3 regions of the Streptomyces sp. NPDC034043 genome follow, and region 3 is predicted to be linked to each of the others. Evidence: riboswitches for the same ligand, from Rfam matches in the RefSeq annotation. Region 3 holds a riboswitch; each other region holds the start of a gene.
The links. A riboswitch is a leader RNA that binds a small molecule or an ion and turns the genes downstream of it on or off. The one in region 3 is predicted to bind cobalamin.

Region 1 (7,694 bases), on a different contig from region 3:
GCGCACCTGGGCCATCGAGTCCAGCAGCAGGAAGCCGATCCGGTACATGACCAGGGCCACGTCCACCACGGGCGCGGGCACCCCGGCCCGCACCAGCCGGGGCAGCACGTCCGAGACCGGTGTGGTGAAGGCGAACAGCAGCACCCCGAGCGAGGCCGCGGAGGTGCGCAGCAGCAGCTCGGCCGCGTGCCGGGGCCCGTCCGGGGCCAGGGCGAGGAAGCCGTCGGGGCCGCCCACCGACACCATCAGCGGCAGCGCCCCGGTCACGCAGAACCCGAGCGGGACCCGGAAGGCCCGCCACAGCTGCCGCCCGGGCACCCCGGCGGGCCCGAGCAGCACGGCCAGGGTCGCGGCGGCGACCAGCGGCCCGCCGGGCCAGGGCGGCAGGCACACGGCGGTGACCGTGAGCCCGAGCCCCAGCAGGGCCTTCTCCAGGGGGTGGCGGCCCCGCCAGCGGCTGGAGTGGGCCGCCACGTCGATCGGCAGCACCGCCTACGGCTCCGGGGTGGTGCGGGTCTTCTCGGCCGCCACGGCCTCGGCGAGGGCCTGTGCGGCGCCCTGGCGCCGGCCCTTGCGGACTCCGAAGTAGTAGGCGAGGACGCCCGCGCCGAGCGCCGCCTGGAGCGCGAACAGCGCCGACTCGATGTCGCCCGAGGGGGGTTCGTACAGCGGGGAGAACCAGGGCTCGTAGTCCGGCTTCAGCTCCGTGATGGCCGCCTCCGCCTGGGCGTCGGCGCCGGCGAACGGCTCCTCCTTGCCCTCGCCCAGCCCCAGCGCGAGCGGGATCACGGCCAGTGCCGCCACCAGGAGCAGCAGCAGGGTGTTGATCTTCGTGTTCCTGGTCATCAGAGTGCCGCCCCCTGCTCGGTCCGCTTGCCGCCGGTCAGCTTCGTGATCCCGAGCCGGACCAGGTCCGCCGCGCTGGACTGCATCAGCAGCCGCATCACGAGCACGGTCAGCAGGCCCTCGCTCACGGCGAGGGGGATCTGGGTGAGCGCGAAGATGCCCGCGAACTTCTCCAGGGAGCCCAGGAAGCCGCTCGCCGGGTCGGGGAAGGCCAGCGCCAGCTGGACGGAGGTCACGCAGTAGGTGATCAGGTCGGCGAAGAACGCGCCGAAGAAGACGGCCACCATCAGCGGCAGGCCGGACCTGCGCAGCAGCCGGTAGGCGCCGTAGCCCGCCCAGGGCCCGGCGACGGCCATCGAGAACACGTTGGCGCCCAGCGTGGTGAGCCCGCCGTGGGCCAGCAGCAGCGCCTGGAAGAGCAGGGTGATCGTGCCGAGCACCGCCATGACCGGCGGACGGAAGAGGATGGCTCCGAGCCCCGTCCCCGTCGGGTGCGAGCAACTTCCGGTCACGGAAGGGATCTTCAGGGCGGACAGGACGAACGTGAACGCACCGGACGCCCCGAGCAGCAGCGTGCTCTCCGGGTTCGCCTTCACCTCGCGGGTCAGGGCCCGGACCCCGTGGACGACGAAGGGGGCGGACGCGGCGCCCCAGGCGGCCGCGTGCAAAGGGGGCAGGAACCCCTCGGCGATATGCATGAGTTGGGAGACCTCTCCAGCACCTCGTGGATGGACGACGCGCCTCGGCCGGTCTCCTGGCTCACGGGTCATGATGCCCGGGCTCCGCCTTCCCGGGCCCGTGCGGTCTCCCGCGTGGGCCCAGTGGCCTGCCCGCTGGGGGCGCCTCCCGGACGGCGTCAGGGAGGATTGGAGCCGGACTTCCCGATTACAGTGGCGAGGGCCGCACCGGTTTTCCACCGGTTTCCCGAACACCAAGGCCCGATGACCCTAGTCGTCCGCACGGACCGTCACAACCCGGACCCCCGGACACCGGCGGCCGTCCCCCTGATATGACGGCGGGCCCGGGACGTCACGCGTCCCGGGCCCGCCGTCCGTACCCGCTCGGGTCAGCAGGTGTTCGGGTGCGCGATGTCCAGCACGAACCGCTCGGGCGAGTGCAGGACGGAGGTGCTGTAGAACGGCTGGGTGTCGAAGGCGGCGCCGAAGGTCACGTACCCCTCGAAGTCGCCGGTCAGGGCGATGCCCTTGAGCTTGCTGAGGTAGATCTTCTGGAGCTTGGGCCCCTGGTAGACGTTCTGCCCCGCGTCGTCGTGGGCGGCGGCGGGGTGCAGCCGGATCTCCAGGAAGTACTTCCCGGCCAGCGGCACGGGCTTGCCGGACCCGTCGTAGACCAGCTGGGACACGGGAGTGACGGTGACCGGGGGGACGTACCCCTGGAGGTCGATCACGATCCGGTCGAACGTGCAGTGCCCGCCCCAGCGCGCGTTGACGACGAGCGGGGTCTGGGTGCGGGTGGACGTGGTGGCGGCGGAGGCCGGTGACGTGGAGAGCGCGAGCCCGGCGGTGAGCAGGGCGCCCGTGGCCAGGGCCACGATCCGGCGGCGGTGCGGGTGACGCATGATGTCTCCCCGGTTCCGTGAGACGGGGACTGCCTGTCATCTCCTAGGACACCGCCGGGCCGCGCGCGGTTCCGCGCGCCGCGCCTCAGTACGCCAGCAGCGCGCTCAGCTGCGCGTCCAGGTCGTAGTGGCGCCGTTCCTGCCCGCGCGGCACCAGCTCCGTCATCCGCCGGCACAGCGCGCGCACGTCCCTGGCGCGGGCGGAGACCACGCAGCCCCGCTCGCCGTTGCCGAAGCCGAGCAGGACGCGCGGCTCCGAGCCGCTCCAGCGGGGCCACACCTGTACGTCGCCCTCGCCGGTGGGCGCGTGCTGCCCGTCGAGCAGCAGCTCGCGCGCGAACACCCAGCGGGCGAGGTGGGCCCCGGCGCCCCGGAGGTCGACGGCCACCTCGTACGGGCGGTCCGTGCGGTAGACGAAGCGGCCGGTCAGGGGCACGCTCAGGGGGGCGGCTTCCAGCCGCAGCGGGAGGAGTCGGTGGTCGGTGATGATGGCCATCGGCGGCTGCCTCTCGTCGTGCGGGGGTCGTCCGGCGCCCCTCCCCGCACGCTATCGCCGCCCGTGGGCGCGCTCCGGGGCCGAAGGTCCCGAGGGACCGGGCCGCACGGCCCCTTTTCGGCCACGACCCGGTCCGCACCCCGGTCCGCACCCCGGTCCGGACCCCGGTCCGGACGCCCGCCGGGAGGTCCTTATCGGGTCAGCACTCGATCACGTTGACCGCGAGCCCGCCGCGCGCCGTCTCCTTGTACTTGACCTTCATGTCGGCACCCGTCTCCTTCATGGTCTTGATGACCTTGTCGAGGGAGACCTTGTGGCTGCCGTCCCCGCGCATCGCCATCTTCGCCGCGGTGACGGCCTTGACGGCGGCCATGCCGTTGCGCTCGATGCAGGGGATCTGGACGAGGCCGCCGACCGGGTCGCAGGTCAGGCCGAGGTTGTGCTCCATGCCGATCTCGGCGGCGTTCTCGACCTGCTCGGGGGTGCCGCCCAGGACCTCGGCGAGGGCGCCCGCCGCCATCGAGCAGGCGGAGCCGACCTCGCCCTGGCAGCCGACCTCGGCGCCGGAGATCGAGGCGTTCTCCTTGAAGAGCATGCCGATCGCGCCCGCGGCGAGCAGGAAGCGGACCACGCCGTCCTCGTCCGCGCCGGGCACGAAGTTCACGTAGTAGTGCAGGACCGCCGGCAGCACGCCCGCCGCGCCGTTCGTGGGAGCGGTCACCACGCGCCCGCCCGCCGCGTTCTCCTCGTTGACGGCCATCGCGTAGATCGTCGTCCACTCGCTGCGGTGCATCATCGGGTCGCCCTCGGTGCGCAGCTGGCGCGCCGTGGAGGCGGCCCGGCGCTTGACGCGCAGCCCGCCCGGCAGGATGCCCTCGCGGGACATGCCGCGCGAGACGCAGGACTGCATGACGCGCCAGATCTCCAGCAGGCCCTCGCGGATCTCCTCCTCCGTGCGCCAGGCCTTCTCGTTCTCCAGCATCAGGGAGGAGATCGACAGACCGGTCTCGTTGGCCAGGCGCAGCATCTCGTCGCCCGAGCGGAAGGGGTACCTCAGCACGGTGTCGTCGAGCTTGATCCGGTCCTCGCCGACCGCGTCCTCGTCCACGACGAAGCCGCCGCCGACCGAGTAGTAGGTCTTCTCCAGCAGCGGGGCGCCGGAGGCGTCGTACGCGAAGAGAGTCATGCCGTTCGCGTGGTAGGGCAGGGAGCGGCGGCGGTGCAGGATCAGCTGGTTCGGCTCGTCGAAGTCGATCTCGTGGGCACCGCCTATTTCCGCACCCAGCAGACGCAGCTTGCCGCTCTTGCGGATGCGCTCCACCTCGTCGTCGGCGCTCTCGACGTCCACGGTGCGGGGGGAGTGGCCCTCCAGGCCGAGCAGGACCGCCTTGGGCGTGCCGTGCCCGTGGCCGGTCGCGCCGAGGGAGCCGAAGAGCTCCGCCCGGACGGAGGCGGTCTGGGCGAGGGCGCCGTCCTTCTTCAGCCGCGTCACGAACATGCGCGCCGCGCGCATGGGACCGACCGTGTGCGAGCTGGAAGGACCGATGCCGATCGAGAAGAGATCGAAAACGGAGATGGCCACTGGCGGACTCCCGGAACCTCCCCGCTGTGACGGGGAAACAACGACCCGTCCAGCTGCCTGCGGGGGTAGCGGGGGCAGCCGACGGATGGGCGGACTTTGCGGAGGTTTGGGCAAAGAGCGCCGGTGGGCGCCCTTGCCCTGCTATAGCAGCGTACGTCGTTCATGCGGGGGTCGGTCCCCGCGCCGGGGCGTTGCCCGGAGTGATTTCGGCCTCGGCCGCCCGGGACGGACGCCCGGCCGGGCGGGCCGCCTGGCCGGGGCCCGGTGGCGGTTCGGGCCGTGAAAAGGGGCCCGGCCCTGTGCGAGAACACGGCCGGGCCCCCAGGGCCGTCCTTAGAGCGACGGGTACAGCGGGAACTTCGCGGCCAGGGCCGAGACGCGCGCCTTGAGGTCGGCGGCGTCGTAGTCCGGCTTCAGCGCCTGCGCGATGATCTCGGCGACCTCGGTGAAGGCCTCGGCGTCGAAGCCGCGGGTCGCCAGGGCCGGCGTACCGATCCGCAGGCCCGAGGTCACCATCGGGGGCCGCGGGTCGTTCGGGATGGCGTTCCGGTTGACCGTGATGCCGACCTCGTGGAGGCGGTCCTCGGCCTGCTGGCCGTCCAGCTCGGAGTCGCGCAGGTCGACCAGGACCAGGTGCACGTCGGTGCCGCCCGTGAGGACGTCCACGCCCACGGCCTTGACGTCGTCCTGCACCAGGCGGGCGGCGAGGATCCTCGCGCCCTCCAGGGTGCGCTCCTGGCGCTCCTTGAACTCCGGCGAGGCCGCGACCTTGAAGGAGACGGCCTTGGCCGCGATCACGTGCTCCAGCGGTCCGCCCTGCTGGCCCGGGAAGACCGCGGAGTTGATCTTCTTGGCCAGCTCCTGCGTCGACAGGATGACACCGCCGCGCGGACCGCCGAGGGTCTTGTGCGTGGTGGTGGTGACGACGTGGGCGTGCGGGACCGGGTTCGGGTGCAGGCCCGCGGCGACCAGACCCGCGAAGTGGGCCATGTCGACCATCAGGTACGCGCCGACCTCGTCCGCGATCCGGCGGAACGCGGCGAAGTCCAGCTGGCGCGGGTAGGCGGACCAGCCGGCGACGATCAGCTGCGGCTTGGACTCCTTGGCGAGGCGCTCGACCTCGGCCATGTCCACCTGTCCGGTCTCGTCGACGTGGTACGGGACCACGTTGTAGAGCTTGCCGGAGAAGTTGATCTTCATGCCGTGGGTCAGGTGACCGCCGTGGGCCAGGTTCAGGCCCATGATCGTGTCGCCCGGCTTCAGCAGCGCGAACATCGCGGCGGCGTTGGCCTGCGCACCCGAGTGCGGCTGGACGTTCGCGGCCTCGGCGCCGAACAGCGCCTTGATGCGGTCGATCGCGATCTGCTCGACCACGTCGACGTGCTCGCAGCCGCCGTAGTAGCGGCGGCCGGGGTAGCCCTCGGCGTACTTGTTGGTCAGGACCGAGCCCTGGGCCTCCATGACGGCGACCGGAGCGAAGTTCTCCGACGCGATCATTTCCAGGGTCGACTGCTGGCGCACGAGCTCGGCGTCGACGGCGGCGGCGACGTCGGGGTCGAGCTCGTGGAGAGGGGTGTTCAGAACGGACATCAGGATCCCCTGGGGTCAGTTACCGGCGGTGAGGGCGGTGTACTCGTCGAAGGAGAGCGCGTCCTTCGGCTCCTCCGACAGGCGCACCTTGAACAGCCAGCCACCCTCGAAGGGAGCGGAGTTCACCAGGGCCGGGTCGTCCACGACGTCCTGGTTGAACTCGACGATCTCACCGGAGACGGGGGAGTACAGGTCGCTGACCGACTTGGTCGACTCCAGCTCGCCACAGGTCTCGCCCTCGGTGACGGTGTCGCCGACCGCGGGGAGCTGGGCGTAGACGACGTCACCGAGCGCGTTGGCGGCGAACTCCGTGATGCCGACCGTCGCGACGCCGTCCTCGGCGGCCGACAGCCACTCGTGCTCCTTGGTGTAACGCAGCTGCTGGGGGTTGCTCATGACCTGATTCTCCTGGATGCGGGGAGGTGGATACGAACGGTGGTCTTGCGGGCTGAGACGGTGGAGCCGGTACGAGGGCTACTTCTGCCGCTTGTAGAAGGGCAGGGCCACGACCTCGTAGGGCTCATGCGTACCGCGAATGTCGACGCCGACGCCGGAGGTGCCGGGCGCGGCGTGCGCCGCGTCGACGTACGCCATCGCGATCGGCTTGCCCAGCGTGGGGGACGGGGCGCCGGAGGTCACCTCGCCGACGACCTCGCCGCCGGCGACCACGGGGAAGCCGGCGCGCGGGACGCGGCGGCCCTCGGCGACCAGACCGACCAGCTTCCGCGGCGGCTTGGTGGCGGCGACCTCGGCGGCGGCCTCCAGGGCGGCGCGGCCGACGAAGTCGCCCTCCTTCTCGAACTTCACGACCCGGCCCAGCCCGGCGTCGAAGGGGGTGAGGGCGGTGGTCAGCTCGTGCCCGTACAGCGGCATGCCCGCCTCCAGGCGCAGCGTGTCGCGGCAGGACAGGCCGGCCGGCACCAGACCGGCGTCCTTGCCCGCCTCGGTCAGCGCCTGCCACAGCTCCACGGCGTGCTCGGGGGAGACGAACAGCTCGAAGCCGTCCTCGCCCGTGTAGCCGGTGCGGGCGATCAGCGCGGGCACGCCCGCGACGGTGCCCGGCAGGCCGGCGTAGTACTTCAGGCCGTCCAGGTCGGCGTCCGTGAGCGACTTCAGGATGCCGGGGGACTCCGGGCCCTGGACGGCGATCAGCGCGTACGCGTCACGGTCGTCGCGGACCTCGGTGTCGAAGCCGGCGGCGCGCTCGGTGAGCGCGTCCAGCACGACCTGGGCGTTGGAGGCGTTGGCGACGACCATGTACTCGGTCTCGCCGAGGCGGTAGACGATCAGGTCGTCCAGGATCCCGCCGTCCTCCTGGCAGATGTGCGTGTAGCGGGCGCGGCCGACGCCGACGGTGGAGATGTTCCCGACGAGCGCGTAGTCCAGGGCCTTCACGGCCTCCGGGCCGGTCAGGGTGATCTCGCCCATGTGGGACAGGTCGAACAGGCCGGCCTTGGTGCGCACGGCGTTGTGCTCGTCGCGCTCACTGGCGTAGCGCAGCGGCATGTCCCAGCCCGCGAAGTCGGTCATGGTCGCACCGAGCGAGCGGTGCAGCGCGTCGAGCGCGGTCAGGCGGGGGGCAGTGCTCATGGGTGTGGCTC
Region 2 (7,694 bases), on a different contig from region 3:
CAGCTGAACCACACGATCGTCCACTCCCTCGACAACAAGCGGTCCGCCGCCTTCCTCGCGGACATCCTCGGTCTTGAAGTCGGCCCCGAGTGGGGTCCCTTCGTCCCGGTGTCCACCGCCAACGGCGTGACCCTGGACTTCGCGGCCGTCCCGGCCGAGTCCATCACCCCGCAGCACTACGCGTTCCTGATCTCGGAGGAGGAGTTCGACTCCGCCTTCGAGAAGATCCGGGTGTCGGGGGTCGAGTACTTCGCCGATCCGCACGGCAAGCACCCCGGGGAGATCAACCACAACGACGGGGGCCGCGGGGTGTACTTCCTGGACCCCGCCGGGCACGGAATGGAGATCATCACCCGCCCGTACGGCGGCTAGCACGGCCCATGGAGGGGCCCCGGCGCCACGCGCCGGGGCCCCTCCATCTGTTCGGCCGCGGTGGCCTCATCCGGCGGCCGGCTCCGGCAGGTAGACGATGCTGGGGGCGCCCGTCGTCGGGTGGACCCCGACGCGGGTGCGGACGCCGTAGACCTCCGCCAGCAGGTCCTCGTCCAGCACCTCGGCCGGCGGGCCCGCCGCGACGACCCGGCCGGCCGACAGGACGTACAGCCGGTCGCAGAAGGAGGCGGCGAGGTTGAGGTCGTGCAGGACGAGCAGCCCGGTCGCGGGCAGGGCGCGGACCAGGCCGAGCACCTCCAGCTGGTAGCGGATGTCGAGGTGGTTCGTCGGCTCGTCCAGGGTGAGCAGGCCCGGTTCCTGGACGAGGGCGCGGGCGACGAGCGCGCGCTGGCGCTCACCGCCGGAGAGCTCCTCGAAGCGGCGCTCCGCGCAGGCGGCGGCGCCGACCCTGTCCAGGGCCTCGGCCACGCGCCGCCGGTCCTCCGGGCCGTCCTGCTCCCAGAACCGTTTGTGCGGGCTGCGGCCCATGGCGACGACCTCGCGGACCGTCAGCCCGAAGGTGCCGGTGGCGTCCTGCGGGACCACCGCCACCCGCCGGGCGCGCTCCTTGACGCCGAGCGCCGCGGCATCGGCCCCGTCGAGCAGCACCCGGCCGGCGGTGGGCCGCAGGGCGCCGTAGACGCAGCGCAGCAGGGTGGTCTTGCCGCTGCCGTTCGGCCCGACGACACCGACCGTCTCACCGGGGCGGGCGGTGAGGTCGACCCCGTGCAGCAGGGTGTGCCCGTCCACCTCGTAACGAAGGGCCTCGACGGCGAGTTCCGCCGGTCCGCCGGTCATCCGGCCACCGCCTCGGACCGGCCCGTCCGGCGCAGCATCCACAGGAAGAACGGGCCGCCCAGCAGTGCGGTGACCACCCCGACCGGGATCTCCTCGGGAGCCGCCGCCGTACGGGCGACCAGGTCGGCCAGGACCAGGAAGACCGCGCCGGCCAGCGCGGCGACCGGGAGCACGGCCCGGTGGCCGGCGCCGACCGCCATCCGGGCGGCGTGGGGGACCATCAGCCCGACGAAGCCGATCGCCCCGCTGTAGGCGACGAGCACCCCGATGACGAGGGAGGAGAGCACGAACACGGCGGCACGGAAGCGTCCGGTGTCCAGGCCGAGCGTGCGGGCTCCCTCCTCCCCCGCCAGCAGCAGGTCCAGCGGCCGGGCCAGCGCGAGGAGCAGGCCGGTGCCGGCGAGCAGCGCGGCGGCCGGCAGGGCCAGTTCCTCCCAGCGGGCCCCGCCGAGGCCGCCCAGGGTCCAGAACAGGGCGGTACGGATCTGGTCGGGGTGCGCGGACAGCACGAGGACCAGGCTGGTCAGCGCGGACAGGACGTACTGCACGGCGACCCCGGCCAGGATCAGCCGCCCGGTGCTCATGGTGCCGCCGCGCCCGGCCATGGCGTAGACGGCGACGAGCGCCACCGTCGAGCCCGCGAACGCGGCGGCCGGCAGCCCGAGCCCGCCCGCGAGTCCGGCTGCGCCCGCACCGGACACGATGACCAGCACCGCTCCCGCCGAGGCTCCGGAGGAGGCCCCGAGGAGGAACGGATCGGCGAGCGGGTTGCGTACGAGGGCCTGGAGCACGGCGCCGGAGACCGCGAGCCCGGCCCCGACGACGGCCCCGAGCAGCACGCGCGGCATCCGCACGTCCCACACGATGGAGGGGAAGGCGCCGGGCATCCCGGGGCCGCGGAGGACGATGCCGACGACCTCACCGGGGGCGATCCGTACGGGTCCCAGGGCGAGCCCCGCCACGGCCGCCGCGGCGAGCGCGGCGGCGAGGAGCACCAGGACACCGACGGTGCGGCGCCCCCTCACGCCCCGGCTCACGCGGCGTCGGGGTGCAGCTGGCGGCCCAGGGACTCGACGGCGTCGGCGACGCGGACCCCGAGCACGGCCGAGGAGAGCGGCAGGACGACGAACCGGCGGTCCCTGACGGCGGGAACCCGAGCGAGCGCCGGATCGTTCAGCAGGCGCTGCTTCTTGGCCTCCACGGTGGTGCCGCCGTAGTCGTAGATGAGGATGACCTCGGGACCGCGCTCGATGACCTTCTCCCACGGCACGTCGCCGAAGGTGTCCTTGAGGTCGGCGAACACGTTCGTCCCCCCGGCCAGGGAGACGATCTCGTTGCCTATGCCGTTGCCGCCGGAGGTGAAGGCGGAGGCCTCCCCGGAGTCGTAGACGAAGACGGACGGCCGGGGCCTGTCCTTCACACGGGCGGTGACGGCGTCGACGCGGCGCTGCTCGTCCTGGACGAGGGCCGCGCCGCGCTCGGGCACGCCGAAGGTCCGGGCGACTTCGGTGATCTCGGTCTTCAGCTGTTCGAGCCCGACCGGGCCCTGGGTGCAGTACTCCACGCTCAGCCGCGAGTTGATGCCGGCCTTGGCCAGCCCTTCGCGGTCCCGGCCCTGCCCCTTGTCGAAGGCGCTGGCGTAACCGCCGTAGACGAAGTCGGGGTTGGCCCCGAGGAGCACCTCCTTCGAGGGGTACTCCTTGGCCAGCACCTTGATCTTGTCGTAGGCGGGCCGGTAGGCGGGCAGCACGGAGTCGTCGAGATACGCGGTGCCGGCCATCCGGTCCTGGAGTCCGAGGGCCAGCATGATCTCGGTGGCGTGCTGGTTCATGGTGACGGCGCGTTCGGGCGGCGCCTGATAGGTGGTGCTGACGCCGCAGTTGGTCACGGCGTACGGGAACCCGGGCGCGGCGTGCGCACCGGGCCCGGGCCGCTCCGCCCCGGGCGGACCGCCGCAGGCGGTGAGCGGCACGACGAGAGCGAGCGGCAGGAAGGAGCGCACGGCGGCGCGGACACGCGACATGATGAGGCCTCTCCGGGGGATCCTCGTCCCCGGTCGAAGTGAAGAGGCGGTGCGTCAGTGTCTGACTCCCGGCCGTCGCGCGGACGCGGCGGCCGGTCACAGTGGCGGGACCGCACCGGATTCGCACCGGTTTCCTGTCCTGCACCGCCGGGACAACCGTGCCAGTCTGCCAGACGCGGTGTTCGCCCCCGGAAAGGGTCTCCGCGCAGCGCGCAATTGCCGGGCTCAGCGGCCGCGAACGGGAAATGGTTCCTGCCCACCGATTCTGGCGGTGAGCAGGAACCATTGAAGCATCGCCGTCAGGAGGAAGCGGCGGTGATCTGCCAGGCGACCATTCCCGTGGCTCCGGAAGCCGCAGTGATGTCGACGGGCAGTTCTTCCGGAGAATCCTCGACCCGTCGGCTCACCGATACTCCGTCACAGGGAATGGACTCCGCCCCCTTTTCACCGACTTTCATGTCGACGGCGCCTGTGCCGACACAGGCTACGGCGACCTTGTACGTCTTTCCCTTCGCGAGCGAAGAGCGAGAGTGAACGCCGTCCCGGACCCTTTCCATGCCGGATTCCACGAACTCGGGAGAATCGGGATGGATTTTCTCCAACAGGCCCTTGGCTCTACTGCCCTGGGCTTCCTCGGTCTCCCCCGCGGATGACCGCACGCTCGTCGGACTGCCCGACGGTGGCGCGCTCTCGCTACCGCAGCCGGCCGCCAGGAAGGATGCGACAGCGAGGGCCGCCGCCACGGTCAGCGGCCTGCGAGGAACGGTCACGAGCTCGTTTCCCAGTACTTCCAGCCGACCTCCGAGGTGGGCAGGTTCGCGGTGCCGCTCTTGATGAGCTTCTTGCCACACCGGTCCGCACTGGTCTCGTACTTGGCCCACTTCACGGCGTACCCCCAGGAGCCGTACTGGAGGTGGCCGTACTTGCCGCTGGTCACGTTCCTGCGGTACTCGTGCCCCACGGTGATCCCGACCTCGGTGCCGATCTTCGCCGTGATGGAGACCTTGGCCTTGGCGACGATGCCACTGACCTCGACCTCACCGCCCGCGCTGACCTCCCGGAGGACCTTGCCCGACCTCTCCACCCTGACCACCATGGTGCCTCCCGGACCGTCCTTGAAGGACGTGCCGGCGAACTTGGCCGGCATGTGGATTCCGGTCTTCGAGGGGATCTCGAACCATGTGCGGCGAGGGTTGTCACACGCCTGCGTGCCGGACTCCGAGTTGGTCGACGTCTCCGGCAGGTGCTCCAGCGAATTGTCCTCGGGGGCAGCCTCCTCCACGACCTCGACCGAGGTCACGGGCTGCGACTCATCGCCTGCCGCATGAGCCGGGGAGGCCATTCCCCCCAGTAGAGCCAAAGCGAAGACCGGTCCGACGGTCCCACGCACCGTAAAACGCATAATTCCCCCATGTCTAATTTTTCGTGGGGCCACCATCAGGTCAGCGAGGCGGCCCCTGCGCCAAGACCGTAGCCGCGCCGGTAGAGGAACGGGGAAACCGAAGCGTTCTTCTGAGGAAGAATTGAGGATCATCGACCTCAGTAGCCCCCAACTCGCCTGCGTTAGCGCCATGTTGAGGGACACATCGCCCGATTTCACGATCCGGCCTGCCGGGTGGGGGCGAGGGACGGGGGGCGTCGGGGTTCGACTGCCGCTTAACCCTCCACGCCGGTGGCCACGCCACACCAGCCGACGCCGGGGCTCGGCATCCCTGAACCACGGCTTGCCACAGTGCCACCGCGACCAGGGCGGCCGAGGCGGTCCAGGCCGGCGCGGCGTCCACCCCGAGCCCCCGGGGAAGGCGGATATCGGCGGGCACCCCCTGAGCGGCCCGCGCCGCACCGGGCTTCCCCCAGGCAACCCCCACGGGGAAGACAAAACGGACCCCGGGAGTGATCTCCCGGGGTCCGGCTCGGCAGGGGTAGCAGGATTCGAACCTACGACATCTGGTTTTGGAGACCAGCGCTCTGACCAGCTGAGCTATACCCCTTTGGTGGCGCCAAGCCTGCCACGAAGCGGGCGGAAGATCCAATCCATATTCCGTGTCGCCGGTGGCGGGAGCGGGGCCGGCGGAGGATCGTGGGCGGGGAGGGGGCGGGTACACGGAGTGGAGGAGGAGTCGTGCGCCACCGTGCGGGGCGGCTGCTGGGGCCCCTGCTCGTGCTCCTGCTGGTCGGCGCCGGGCCCGACGGGTCCGGGGAGACCGTCCCCCTCGACGGGAACCGGCCCGGGGAGCGGCTCGACGTCACGCTGACCCGGGTCGTCGACCCCGCGGGCCGTGTGGACGCGGACCGGCTGGTCGCCGTGGAGCTGCGCCTGGAGAACACCGGGACGGTGCCGTACGAGGACTCCCCCGCGCCGGCCGCGCACCTCCTCGACGCCGAAGGGCAGCGGTTCACCGGCTCCAGCACCGCGACCGGCGCCGGGCCGAGCCTTCCCGGCACCCTCACCCTGCCTCCCGGTGGTTCGGCCTCGGGGTTCGTCACCTTCCGGCTCCCCGAGGACGCCCGCCTCGCCGCGGTGCAGTTCGCACTGGACGCGGGGCTGGGCAACAACGTGGGCCACTGGAGCCTGCCCTGAGCCTCGGGGCGCCGCGGCCGCCAACGGGCCGGAACCGGCCGGAAGTTACCGCGACGCGTGTAGTGACTTAGCAGGCGTTCGCCAGTAGAACTTGTTCCCACTCCATCGAGAGTGAGGAACGTCACATGAGTGACAGAAGCCTGAACAGCAAGGTGTCCAGGGGTGTTTCCCGCCGCGGATTCATCGCTGGAACTGGTTCTATTCTCGGAGCGGCCGCCCTCGCGGTCAACACGCCCCCCGCCCATGCCGAACCGGCCACGGCCACCGCCCCCGTCCCCACGCCCCTCGCATCCGGGGCGCACCTCCCGGTCCTCGTGATCGGCACCGGTTACGGCGGCTCCGTCGCCGCGCTGCGGCTCGCCCAGGCCGGTGTCCCCGTGCACATGGCCGAGATGGGCATGGCCTGGGACACCCCCGGCAGCGACGGCAAGATCTTCGCCAACACCACCAGGCCCGACTACCGCTCGTACTGGCTGCGCACCAGGACCAAGGCACCGCTGAGTAATTTCCTCGGCTTCCCCATCGACAAGGACGTCCCCCGGTACACGGGCATCCTCGATGCCGAGGAGATGGGCGGGATCACCGTCTACCAGGGCCGTGGCGTCGGCGGCGGCTCGCTGGTCAACGGCGGCATGGCCGTGACCCCCAGGCGGCAGAACTTCGCCGCCGTCCTCCCCTCGGTGGACGCCGAGGAGATGTACCGCACCTACTATCCGCGGGCCAACGCCGGGCTCGGGGTGGGACTCATCGACCCGGACTGGTTCGAGACGGTCGCCTGCTACCAGTACGCCCGCGTCGGCCGCAAGCACGCCCAGCGCTCCGGCTTCCCCTTCGTCTTCGTCCCCGACGTCTACGACTGGGACTACATGGAGCGGGAGGTGGCCGGCACCGTTCCCAAGTCCGCCCTCGACGGGGAGATCCTCTACGGCAACAACGCGGGCAAGAAGTCCCTCCAGCAGACCTACCTGGCCGCCGCCAGGGCGACCGGGAGGGTCACCATCTCGCCCCTGCACCGGGTCACCACCGTCTCCCCCTCGGACGGTGGCGGCTACACGGTCGTCATGGAGCAGCTCGGCACCACCGGGGACGTCGTCGCCACCAAGACGGTCACCGCCGACCGGGTGTTCTTCGCGGCCGGCAGTGTCGGGACCAGCAAGCTGCTGGTCCGGCTGAAGGCCACGGGCGCCCTGCCGCACCTGAACGACGAGGTGGGCAGGGGATGGGGCGACAACGGGAACGTCATGTGCGGCCGCGCCAACCACATGTGGGACCCGACGGGGAAGGTGCAGGCCTCCATCCCCTGCGGCGGCATCGACAACTGGGACGCGGGCGGCGCCTTCGCCGAGGTGGCCCCGCTGCCGACGGGGATCGAGACGTACGCGTCCTTCTACCTCTCCATCACCAAGAACCCGCACCGCGCGCGGTTCTCGTGGAACGCGGCGGCCGGGAAGGTCGAGCTGGACTGGCAGACGGCCTGGAAGCAGCCGTCCATCGACATGGCCAGGAGCATCTTCGACCGGATCAACGCCAAGGAGGGGACGATCTACCGCACCGACCTCTTCGGCACCCACAGGGTCTGGGGCGACCACCTGACGTACCACCCGCTGGGCGGCGCGGTACTGAACAGGGCCACCGACAACTACGGCCGGCTGCACGGGCACCCGGGCCTGTACGTCATCGACGGAGCGCTGATCCCCGGCAACACCAGCGTCAACCCGTTCGTGACGATCACGGCCCTCGCCGAGCGGAACATCGAGAGGATCATCGCGACGGACCTCTGAGGAGGCCGCGCCCCGGGGCCGTCCGGATCCACCGGGCGGCCCCGGGCCGTGCGGTGGCCGGGGCGTCACCGTTCAGCCG
Region 3 (7,694 bases):
CAGCTCGAAGCCCGGGTCGAGAAGGTTCTTCTGGTCGTTGGAGCTCATTACTGGCAGGCCTCGCAGGACTCGGGGTTCTCAAGGGAGCAGGCCAGCGCCTCGGCGTCGAGGGCCTGCGGGAGGGGCGTGGCGGCGGCGGCCGGGACGGCGGCGGCGCCGGACGCGGCGCGGGCGATCTTCGTCGCCGGGCGGGAGCGCAGGTAGTACGTGGTCTTCAGGCCCTGCTTCCAGGCGTACGCGTACATCGAGCTGAGCTTGCCGATGGTGGGCGTCTCCAGGAACAGGTTGAGCGACTGGCTCTGGTCCAGGTACGGGGTACGGGCCGCCGCCATGTCGATCAGGCCGCGCTGCGGGATCTCCCACGCCGTGCGGTACAGCTCGCGGATCTCCGCCGGGATCCAGCCGAAGCCCTGGACGGAGCCGGAGGAGTCGCGCAGCGCCTCGCGGGTCTGCGCGTCCCACACCCCGAGCTCCTTGAGGTCCTCCACCAGGTAGGCGTTGACCTGGAGGAACTCGCCGCTGAGCGTCTCGCGCTTGAAGAGGTTGGAGACCTGCGGCTCGATGCACTCGTACACGCCCGCGATCGAGGCGATGGTGGCCGTCGGGGCGATGGCGAGGAGCAGCGAGTTGCGCATGCCGGTCTTCGCGATCCGGGCGCGCAGGGCGTCCCAGCGCTCGGGCCAGGTGGGCTCGACGTCGTAGTGGTCGGGGTGCAGGACGCCCTGGGCGGTACGGGTCTCGGCCCAGGCCGGGAGCGGGCCGCTGCGCTCGGCGAGGTCGCAGGAGGCCTCGTACGCGGCCAGCATGATCCGCTCGGAGATCCGCGTGGACAGGGCCTTCGCCTCGGCGGAGTCGAAGGGCAGGCGCAGCTTGAAGAAGACGTCCTGGAGGCCCATGGCGCCCAGGCCCACCGGACGCCACCTGGCGTTGGACCGGCCGGCCTGCTCGGTCGGGTAGAAGTTGATGTCGACGACGCGGTCGAGGAAGGTCACGGCCGTGCGGACGGTCTCGTCCAGGCGCTCCCAGTCCATCCGGCCGTCGGCGACGAACGCGCCGAGGTTGACCGAGCCGAGGTTGCAGACGGCGGTCTCGCCGTCGTTGGTGACCTCGATGATCTCGGTGCAGAGGTTGGAGGAGTGGACGACGGTGCCGGGCAGCGCGGTCTGGTTCGCGGTCCGGTTCGAGGCGTCCTTGAAGGTCATCCAGCCCTGGCCGGTCTGCGCGAGCGTGCGCATCATGCGGCCGTACAGGTCGCGGGCCGGCATGGTCTTCTTCGCGAGGCCCGCCGCCTCCGCCTTGAGGTAGGCGGCGTCGAACTCGTCGCCGTACAGGTCCACCAGCTCGGGGACGTCGGCCGGGGAGAACAGCGACCAGTCGGCGTCGGCGTTCACGCGGCGCATGAACTCGTCCGGGATCCAGTGCGCGAGGTTGAGGTTGTGCGTGCGGCGCTGGTCCTCGCCGGTGTTGTCGCGCAGTTCCAGGAACTCCTCGATGTCCGCGTGCCAGGTCTCCAGGTAGACGGCCGCGGCGCCCTTGCGGCGCCCGCCCTGGTTCACGGCGGCGACGGAGGCGTCGAGGGTCTTCAGGAACGGCACGATGCCGTTGGAGTGGCCGTTGGTGCCGCGGATCAGCGAACCGCGGGCGCGGATGCGGGAGTACGAGAGGCCGATGCCGCCGGCGTGCTTGGAGAGGCGGGCCACCTGGTGGTAGCGGTCGTAGATCGAGTCCAGCTCGTCCAGCGGGGAGTCCAGCAGGTAGCAGGAGGACATCTGCGGGTGGCGGGTGCCGGAGTTGAAGAGCGTGGGGGAGGACGGCAGGTAGTCGAGGCGGCTCATCAGCCGGTAGAGCGAGGCCACTTCCTCGACGGCCTGGACGCTCTCGTCCTCGGCGAGACCGCAGGCCACGCGCAGCATGAAGTACTGCGGGGTCTCGATCACCTGGCGGGTGTGCGGGTGCCGCAGCAGGTAGCGGCTGTGCAGGGTGCGCAGGCCGAAGAAGCCGAAGCGGTCGTCCGCGCCGTCGGCGAGCGCGTGCTCGACCAGCGCGTTCAGCCGGCCGGCGTGGGCGGCGACGAACTCGGCGGTCCGGTCGGCGATCAGGCCCTCGCGGTGGCCGACGGCGACGGACTCGGCGAAGGAGGTGGCGCCCTGGCCGGCGGCCTCGTCGGCCACGGCCAGCGTCAGCAGGCGGGCGGCGAGGCGGGAGTAGGCCGGGTCCTCGGAGATCAGGCCCGCCGCGGCCTCGGTGGCCAGCCCGCGCAGCTCGGCCTCGTCGGCCGCGGAGCTGCGTCCGCGCAGCGCGGCGGCGGCGACCCGGCCGGGGTCGGTGTCGGGGAGGTCGGCGGTCAGCTCGGTGAGAGTACGCAGCAGCGCGGCCCCCGGGCCTTCGGTGGTGTCGCCAGAAACGGACTCGGCGCGCGGTGCGGAAGGCGCGATGGTCACGGCGGGAGCTCTCCCTCGCTCGGCCCGGTCATCGGCGGATCGGGGCAGGGGGAGGCGCGTGCGGGCGCGACGGTATCGCGTACTCACCGCACGGCGTCCACCGGCCCAACCGCGAAGCCCGGACGTGTCGGCACCCGGTTCGGTCGACCCGGGCGCACTGTCGGCAGGTCCTCGGACTTGTCATACCGTTGCGGGACAGTTCCGGATTCACACCGGATTCCCCTGCGGCGACAGCGAGGATGAGCATACATGTGGGGGGCCACCGATGCGCGACCCCCCACATGTTGTGTCGGTGCGGCTACAGCTCCAGACGGTAGGTCAGCAGCGTCAGGGCCGGGAACGGCGACCAGTCGAGCTCCGGAGTGCGGACGAAACCCATTCGCTCGTAGATCCGCCGGGCGCCCGGCATGGCCGGCTGCGTGGACAGCACCAGCGCCGTGAGCCCCAGGGCCCGGGCCCGCTCGGCGCAGGCCCGTACGAGGGCCTCCCCGACCCCCTGCCGGCGCGCCTCGGGAGCCACCGCGAGCATCCGGAACTCCGCCTCCTGCGGCCCGGCCACGTCCGCGAGCCGGCTCCCGGGTGCGGCGAACGTCACGCCGCCGAGCAGCCGGCCGTCCCGCACGGCGACCAGCACCTCGCCTTCGCCGGCCCGCCCGGCCACGTCGCGCAGCGCGTTCAGGTAGGTGTCGTCCTCGTTCTGGTCGAGCAGCCCGTCCCCGGTGTAGGCCGCGCCGGTGATCTCGCCCAGCCGCTCGCACTCGTCCGCCCTGGCGGTTCTGATGTCGAAGTCCATGCCCCCGAGTGTGCGCCACGCCTGCCGGCTGCCCGGCGCCGTCGTCGCGGGAGGTGTGCCGGACGCGCCGAAGGGCCCCGCCGTCCCGGTGCGGGACGGCGGGGCCCTTCGCGGGCACGGGTGCCCTCAGCAGCAGCGGAAGCCCTCCCGGGGGTCCGCCTCGCGGGCGTCGGTACGGGCCCGCTCGAAGGCGCGCCGGGTCATGACCTCGGCGTCCGGGTCGTGCGAGCGGGCGTGCGCGACGTAACGGTCGTACGCGGCCTCGCCGGAGAACTCCCGTACGAAGAACCGGGCCTTCGCCAGCGCCCCGCGCACCCGGCTCACGCGACCGGTTCCTTGGCCGGGCTGCCGCGCCCGTCGAGGCCGGCGGCCGCGAGCTCGGCCTTCTCCTCGGCCGTGGCGATGAGCCCGGCCGGGGCGATGATCTTCGACTCGGTCCACGGCACCTCGGAGAGGCGGACGGACTCGGGGTGGGCGATGGCCTTGAGGCAGGTCCGGGCCGCGTCCGCCAGCACGATGATGATCAGGACCGCGAACAGCGCCGACAGGACCCCGTCGACCGTCGCGTTGGTGACCACGGTGTGCATGTCGTCCATGTTCTTGGCGGGCGGGAGCACCTTCCCGGCGTCGATGCCGGTCTGGTACTTGTCGCGCTGCGCGAAGAAGCCGACCTTCACGTCGTCGGAGAAGACCTTCTGGTAGCTCGCCGTGAGCGTGACGGCCACGTCCCAGGCCAGCGGAACGGCCGTGACCCAGGCCCACTTGAGCCGCCCGGACTTGACCAGCAGCGTGGTGCAGACGGCCAGCGCGACCGCCGCGAGCAGCTGGTTCGCGATGCCGAACAGCGGGAAGAGCTGGTTGATGCCGCCCAGCGGGTCCTTCACGCCGACCCACAGGAAGTAGCCCCAGCCGCCGACCACGACGGCGCTCGCGAGCCACACGCCCGGCTTCCAGCTGACGTTCCTGAAGGACTTGTGGACGTTGCCGAGGGTGTCCTGGAGCATGAACCGGCCGACGCGGGTGCCCGCGTCGACGGTGGTCAGGATGAACAGGGCCTCGAACATGATGGCGAAGTGGTACCAGAAGGCCTTCATCGCGGTGCCGCCGACCACCGCCGAGAAGATCTCCGACATGCCGAGCGCGAAGGTCGGCGCACCGCCCGTACGGGACAGCAGGCTGGCCTCCTCCACGTCCTTCGCGGCCTGCGCGAGGGCCTCCGGGCTGATGGCGAAGCCGAGGTTGGTCACCGCCTCCGAGGCGCTCTGGACGGTGGTGCCGACCACGCCGCCGGGGGAGTTGACCGCGAAGAACAGGCCGGGCTCGATGATGCACGCCGCGATCACCGCCATGACGGCGACGAAGGACTCGGTGAGCATGGCGCCGTAGCCGATGATCCGGACCTGGGTCTCCTTCTGGATCATCTTCGGGGTGGTGCCCGAGGCGACCAGCGAGTGGAAACCGGACAGGGCCCCGCAGGCGATGGTGATGAAGACGAAGGGGAACATCGCCCCGGCGAAGACCGGGCCGTCGCCGCGCGAGGCGAAGTCGGTGACCGAGGGCATCTTCAGCGTCGGCATCGCGAGGACCACGCCGATCGCCATCAGCGCGATGGTGCCGACCTTCATGAAGGTGGACAGGTAGTCGCGGGGCGCGAGCAGCAGCCACACCGGCAGCACCGAGGCGACGAAGCCGTACACGACCATCCAGATGACCAGCGTCTCCTTCTCCAGGGTGAAGGTGTCAGCCCAGGAGGACTCGGCGACCCAGCCGCCGGCGACGATCGCGAGCAGCAGCAGCGCGACGCCGATGAAGGAGACTTCGGTGACCCGGCCCGGGCGCAGGACGCGCAGGTAGACGCCCATGAAGAGGGCGATCGGGATGGTCATGCCGATGGAGAAGACGCCCCAGGGGGAGTGCGCCAGCGCGTTGACGATGACCAGCGCGAGCACCGCCAGCAGGATGACCATGATGACGAACACGGCTATCAGGGCGGCGGCCCCGCCGACGGGGCCGATCTCGTCCCGGGCCATCTGGCCGAGCGAACGGCCGTCGCGCCGGGTGGAGAAGAACAGGGTCACCATGTCCTGGACGGCGCCGGCGAAGATGACGCCCGCGACGATCCAGATGGTGCCCGGCAGGTAGCCCATCTGCGCGGCGAGGACCGGGCCGACCAGGGGCCCGGCGCCGGCGACGGCGGCGAAGTGGTGGCCGAAGAGCACGCGCCGGTCGGTGGGATGGAAGTCGACACCGTTGTCGAGGCGTTCGGCGGGGGTGGCCCGCGTCTTGTCGACCTTCAGTACGCGGTCGGCGATGAAGCGCGCGTAGAAGCGGTAGGCGATGGCGTACGAGCCCAGCGCGGCGGCGAGCAGCCAGGCGGCGGAGATCTCCTCACCGCGGGAGAGCGCCAGTACGCCCCACCCGAGGGCGCCGACGAGGGCCACGCCCACCCAGATCGCCACGGACCGCGGAGAGGGCCTCCCCGAGGGCGAGGGCGAATCCGTGCCGGGGCGTGGACCCGCCGCTCCTCCCGCTGTCGGAGCCCCGTCCGTACCTGTTGCTTCCGGTTCCGGCATGATCCTCGTCCCCTCGTTGATCATCTGCGTGAGCGCAGGGAATCTACGGGGGTCCCACCCGTGGATGTAAGCCCCCGTCCGCATAGCGGTACGAGCGTCCACCCCAGGTGGAAGGGCAGTCAACCAGTGATCACGTGGCAGGTCGCCGGAGACGGGCAACGAACTTGTAACGGTCGCCGCGATATACCGATCGCACCCATTCGACCGGTTCTCCATCGGCGTCGAGGGAGTGCCGCGAGAGCATCAGCATCGGCAGGCCCACGTCCGTGCCGAGCAGTCCCGCCTCGCGCGGGGTCGCCAGGGAGGTCTCGATGGTCTCCTCGGCCTCCGCGAGACGGACGTCGTACACCTCCGCGAGGGCGGTGTAGAGCGAGGTGTACTTGGCGAGGGAACGGCGCAGCGCCGGGAAGCGCTTGGCCGACAGGTGCGTGGTCTCGATGGCCATCGGCTCGCCGCTCGCCAGGCGCAGCCGCTCGATGCGCAGCACGCGTCCGCCGGTGGTGATCTTCAGCAGGCCCGCGAGGGTGTCGTCGGCGGTGACGTACCCGATGTCCAGGAGCTGCGAGGTGGGTTCCAGGCCCTGGGCGCGCATGTCCTCGGTGTAGGAGGAGAGTTGGAGCGGCTGGGAGACCTTGGGCTTGGCGACGAAGGTGCCCTTGCCCTGGATGCGTTCCAGCCGTCCTTCGACGACGAGCTCCTGCAGGGCCTGCCGGACGGTGGTGCGGGAGGTGTCGAACTCGGCCGCGAGCGTGCGTTCCGGCGGCACCGGGGTGCCGGGGGGGAGCGTTTCGGTCATGTCGAGCAAGTGCCGCTTGAGTCGGTAGTACTTGGGCACGCGCGCCGTTCGAGTGGCCGGCGCGCCTTCCGGCTCCGTGGTCGCCCCTTCGGTGGCCATCGCCGCCCGCCTTCCCGACTCCAGTTTCGCTGCCGTCACCGGCTCCTCCGATATGTGCGGTCACATGGTGACACGGGTGGGAGGGCAGGCCTCCTCCCCGCCCCGAGGTGTCGGTCCGATAACGGACCGAGCACCCGCTCATTAGACCCTTGACACCCCTAAAGGTCTAGGCCAAGCTCCCGGTACTGGTCTAAACCAATGTGGATCAGATCCCGGCCCCACGGCAGTACTTGGTACGTACGTCACCGCGGCGGGCGAGGGAAGGTGCAGCAGCATCCCTGAGGAGGGTGGCGTGAAGCGCAAGCTCATTGCGGCGGTCGGTGTCGTGGGCATGATGGTCGGAGTCGCGGCGTGCGGCAATGGCGGCGACGACAAGCCGAACGCCGACGCGTCGGGTGGCGCCAAGGAGATCACCGTCTGGGTGATGGACGGCTCCGCACCCAAGGCGTGGATCGAGCAGGTCAACAAGGAGTTCTCGGCCAAGCACCCCGGTGTCACGGTCAAGGTCGAGGAGCAGAAGTGGACGGGCATCCAGGAGAAGGTCACCACGGCCCTCTCCGAGAACACCCCTCCGGACGTCCTTGAGCTCGGCAACACCCAGACCGCCGGCTACGCGGTCACCGGCGGCCTCGCCGACCTGACGAAGGACAAGGCCAAGCTCGGCGCCGACGCCTGGCAGAAGAGCATGCTCGCCTCCGCCGAGGTCGACGGCAAGCTGTACTCCGCCCCCTGGTACGCGGCCAGCCGCGTCGTCGTCTACGACAAGAAGGCCTACGAGAAGGCCGGCGTCACCCCGCCCAAGACCCGCGACGAGTGGATCGCCGGCCTGGAGAAGCTGAAGGCGGCCGACCCCTCCGCGCAGCCGATCTACCTCCCCGGCCAGAGCTGGTACATCCTCGCCGGCTTCATCTGGGACGAGGGCGGCGACCTCGCCGTCAAGGACGGCGCCAAGTGGAAGGGCCAGCTGGGCACCCCGCAGGCCGCCTCCGCGA

Region 1: linked by a shared signal. The riboswitch ahead of ACZ51S_RS24885 (energy-coupling factor ABC transporter permease) and the one ahead of ACZ51S_RS13730 (ribonucleoside-diphosphate reductase subunit alpha) in region 3 are both predicted to bind cobalamin.
Region 2: linked by a shared signal. The riboswitch ahead of ACZ51S_RS18140 (ABC transporter substrate-binding protein) and the one ahead of ACZ51S_RS13730 (ribonucleoside-diphosphate reductase subunit alpha) in region 3 are both predicted to bind cobalamin.

Annotation. Positions count from the first base shown of each region.
Region 1 covers NZ_JBVISF010000011.1:83,184-90,877, reverse strand. The annotation lists gene cbiQ (cobalt ECF transporter T component CbiQ) at 1-489, opposite strand, end outside; gene ACZ51S_RS24890 (energy-coupling factor ABC transporter substrate-binding protein) at 493-846, opposite strand; gene ACZ51S_RS24885 (energy-coupling factor ABC transporter permease) at 846-1,544, opposite strand; cobalamin riboswitch at 1,574-1,797, opposite strand; gene ACZ51S_RS24880 (AMIN-like domain-containing (lipo)protein) at 1,913-2,425, opposite strand; gene ACZ51S_RS24875 (SsgA family sporulation/cell division regulator) at 2,511-2,921, opposite strand; gene ACZ51S_RS24870 (L-serine ammonia-lyase) at 3,121-4,503, opposite strand; gene glyA (serine hydroxymethyltransferase) at 4,837-6,093, opposite strand; gene gcvH (glycine cleavage system protein GcvH) at 6,109-6,489, opposite strand; gene gcvT (glycine cleavage system aminomethyltransferase GcvT) at 6,568-7,683, opposite strand.
Region 2 covers NZ_JBVISF010000006.1:394,728-402,421, forward strand. The annotation lists gene ACZ51S_RS18125 (VOC family protein) at 1-372, shown strand, start outside; gene ACZ51S_RS18130 (ABC transporter ATP-binding protein) at 439-1,230, opposite strand; gene ACZ51S_RS18135 (FecCD family ABC transporter permease) at 1,227-2,255, opposite strand; gene ACZ51S_RS18140 (ABC transporter substrate-binding protein) at 2,264-3,253, opposite strand; cobalamin riboswitch at 3,289-3,425, opposite strand; gene ACZ51S_RS18145 (hypothetical protein) at 3,553-4,023, opposite strand; gene ACZ51S_RS18150 (hypothetical protein) at 4,020-4,553, opposite strand; tRNA gene ACZ51S_RS18155 (tRNA-Trp) at 5,171-5,244, opposite strand; gene ACZ51S_RS18160 (DUF4352 domain-containing protein) at 5,376-5,834, shown strand; gene ACZ51S_RS18165 (GMC oxidoreductase) at 5,960-7,615, shown strand; gene ACZ51S_RS18170 (carboxymuconolactone decarboxylase family protein) at 7,688-7,694, opposite strand, start outside.
Region 3 covers NZ_JBVISF010000004.1:524,862-532,555, forward strand. The annotation lists gene ACZ51S_RS13725 (ribonucleotide-diphosphate reductase subunit beta) at 1-48, opposite strand, end outside; gene ACZ51S_RS13730 (ribonucleoside-diphosphate reductase subunit alpha) at 48-2,441, opposite strand; adenosylcobalamin-variant (AdoCbl-variant) riboswitch at 2,599-2,675, opposite strand; partial or broken gene ACZ51S_RS13735 (GNAT family N-acetyltransferase) at 2,740-3,246, opposite strand; gene ACZ51S_RS13740 (YbdD/YjiX family protein) at 3,361-3,558, opposite strand; gene ACZ51S_RS13745 (carbon starvation CstA family protein) at 3,555-5,807, opposite strand; gene ACZ51S_RS13750 (GntR family transcriptional regulator) at 5,938-6,702, opposite strand; gene ACZ51S_RS13755 (extracellular solute-binding protein) at 6,995-7,694, shown strand, end outside.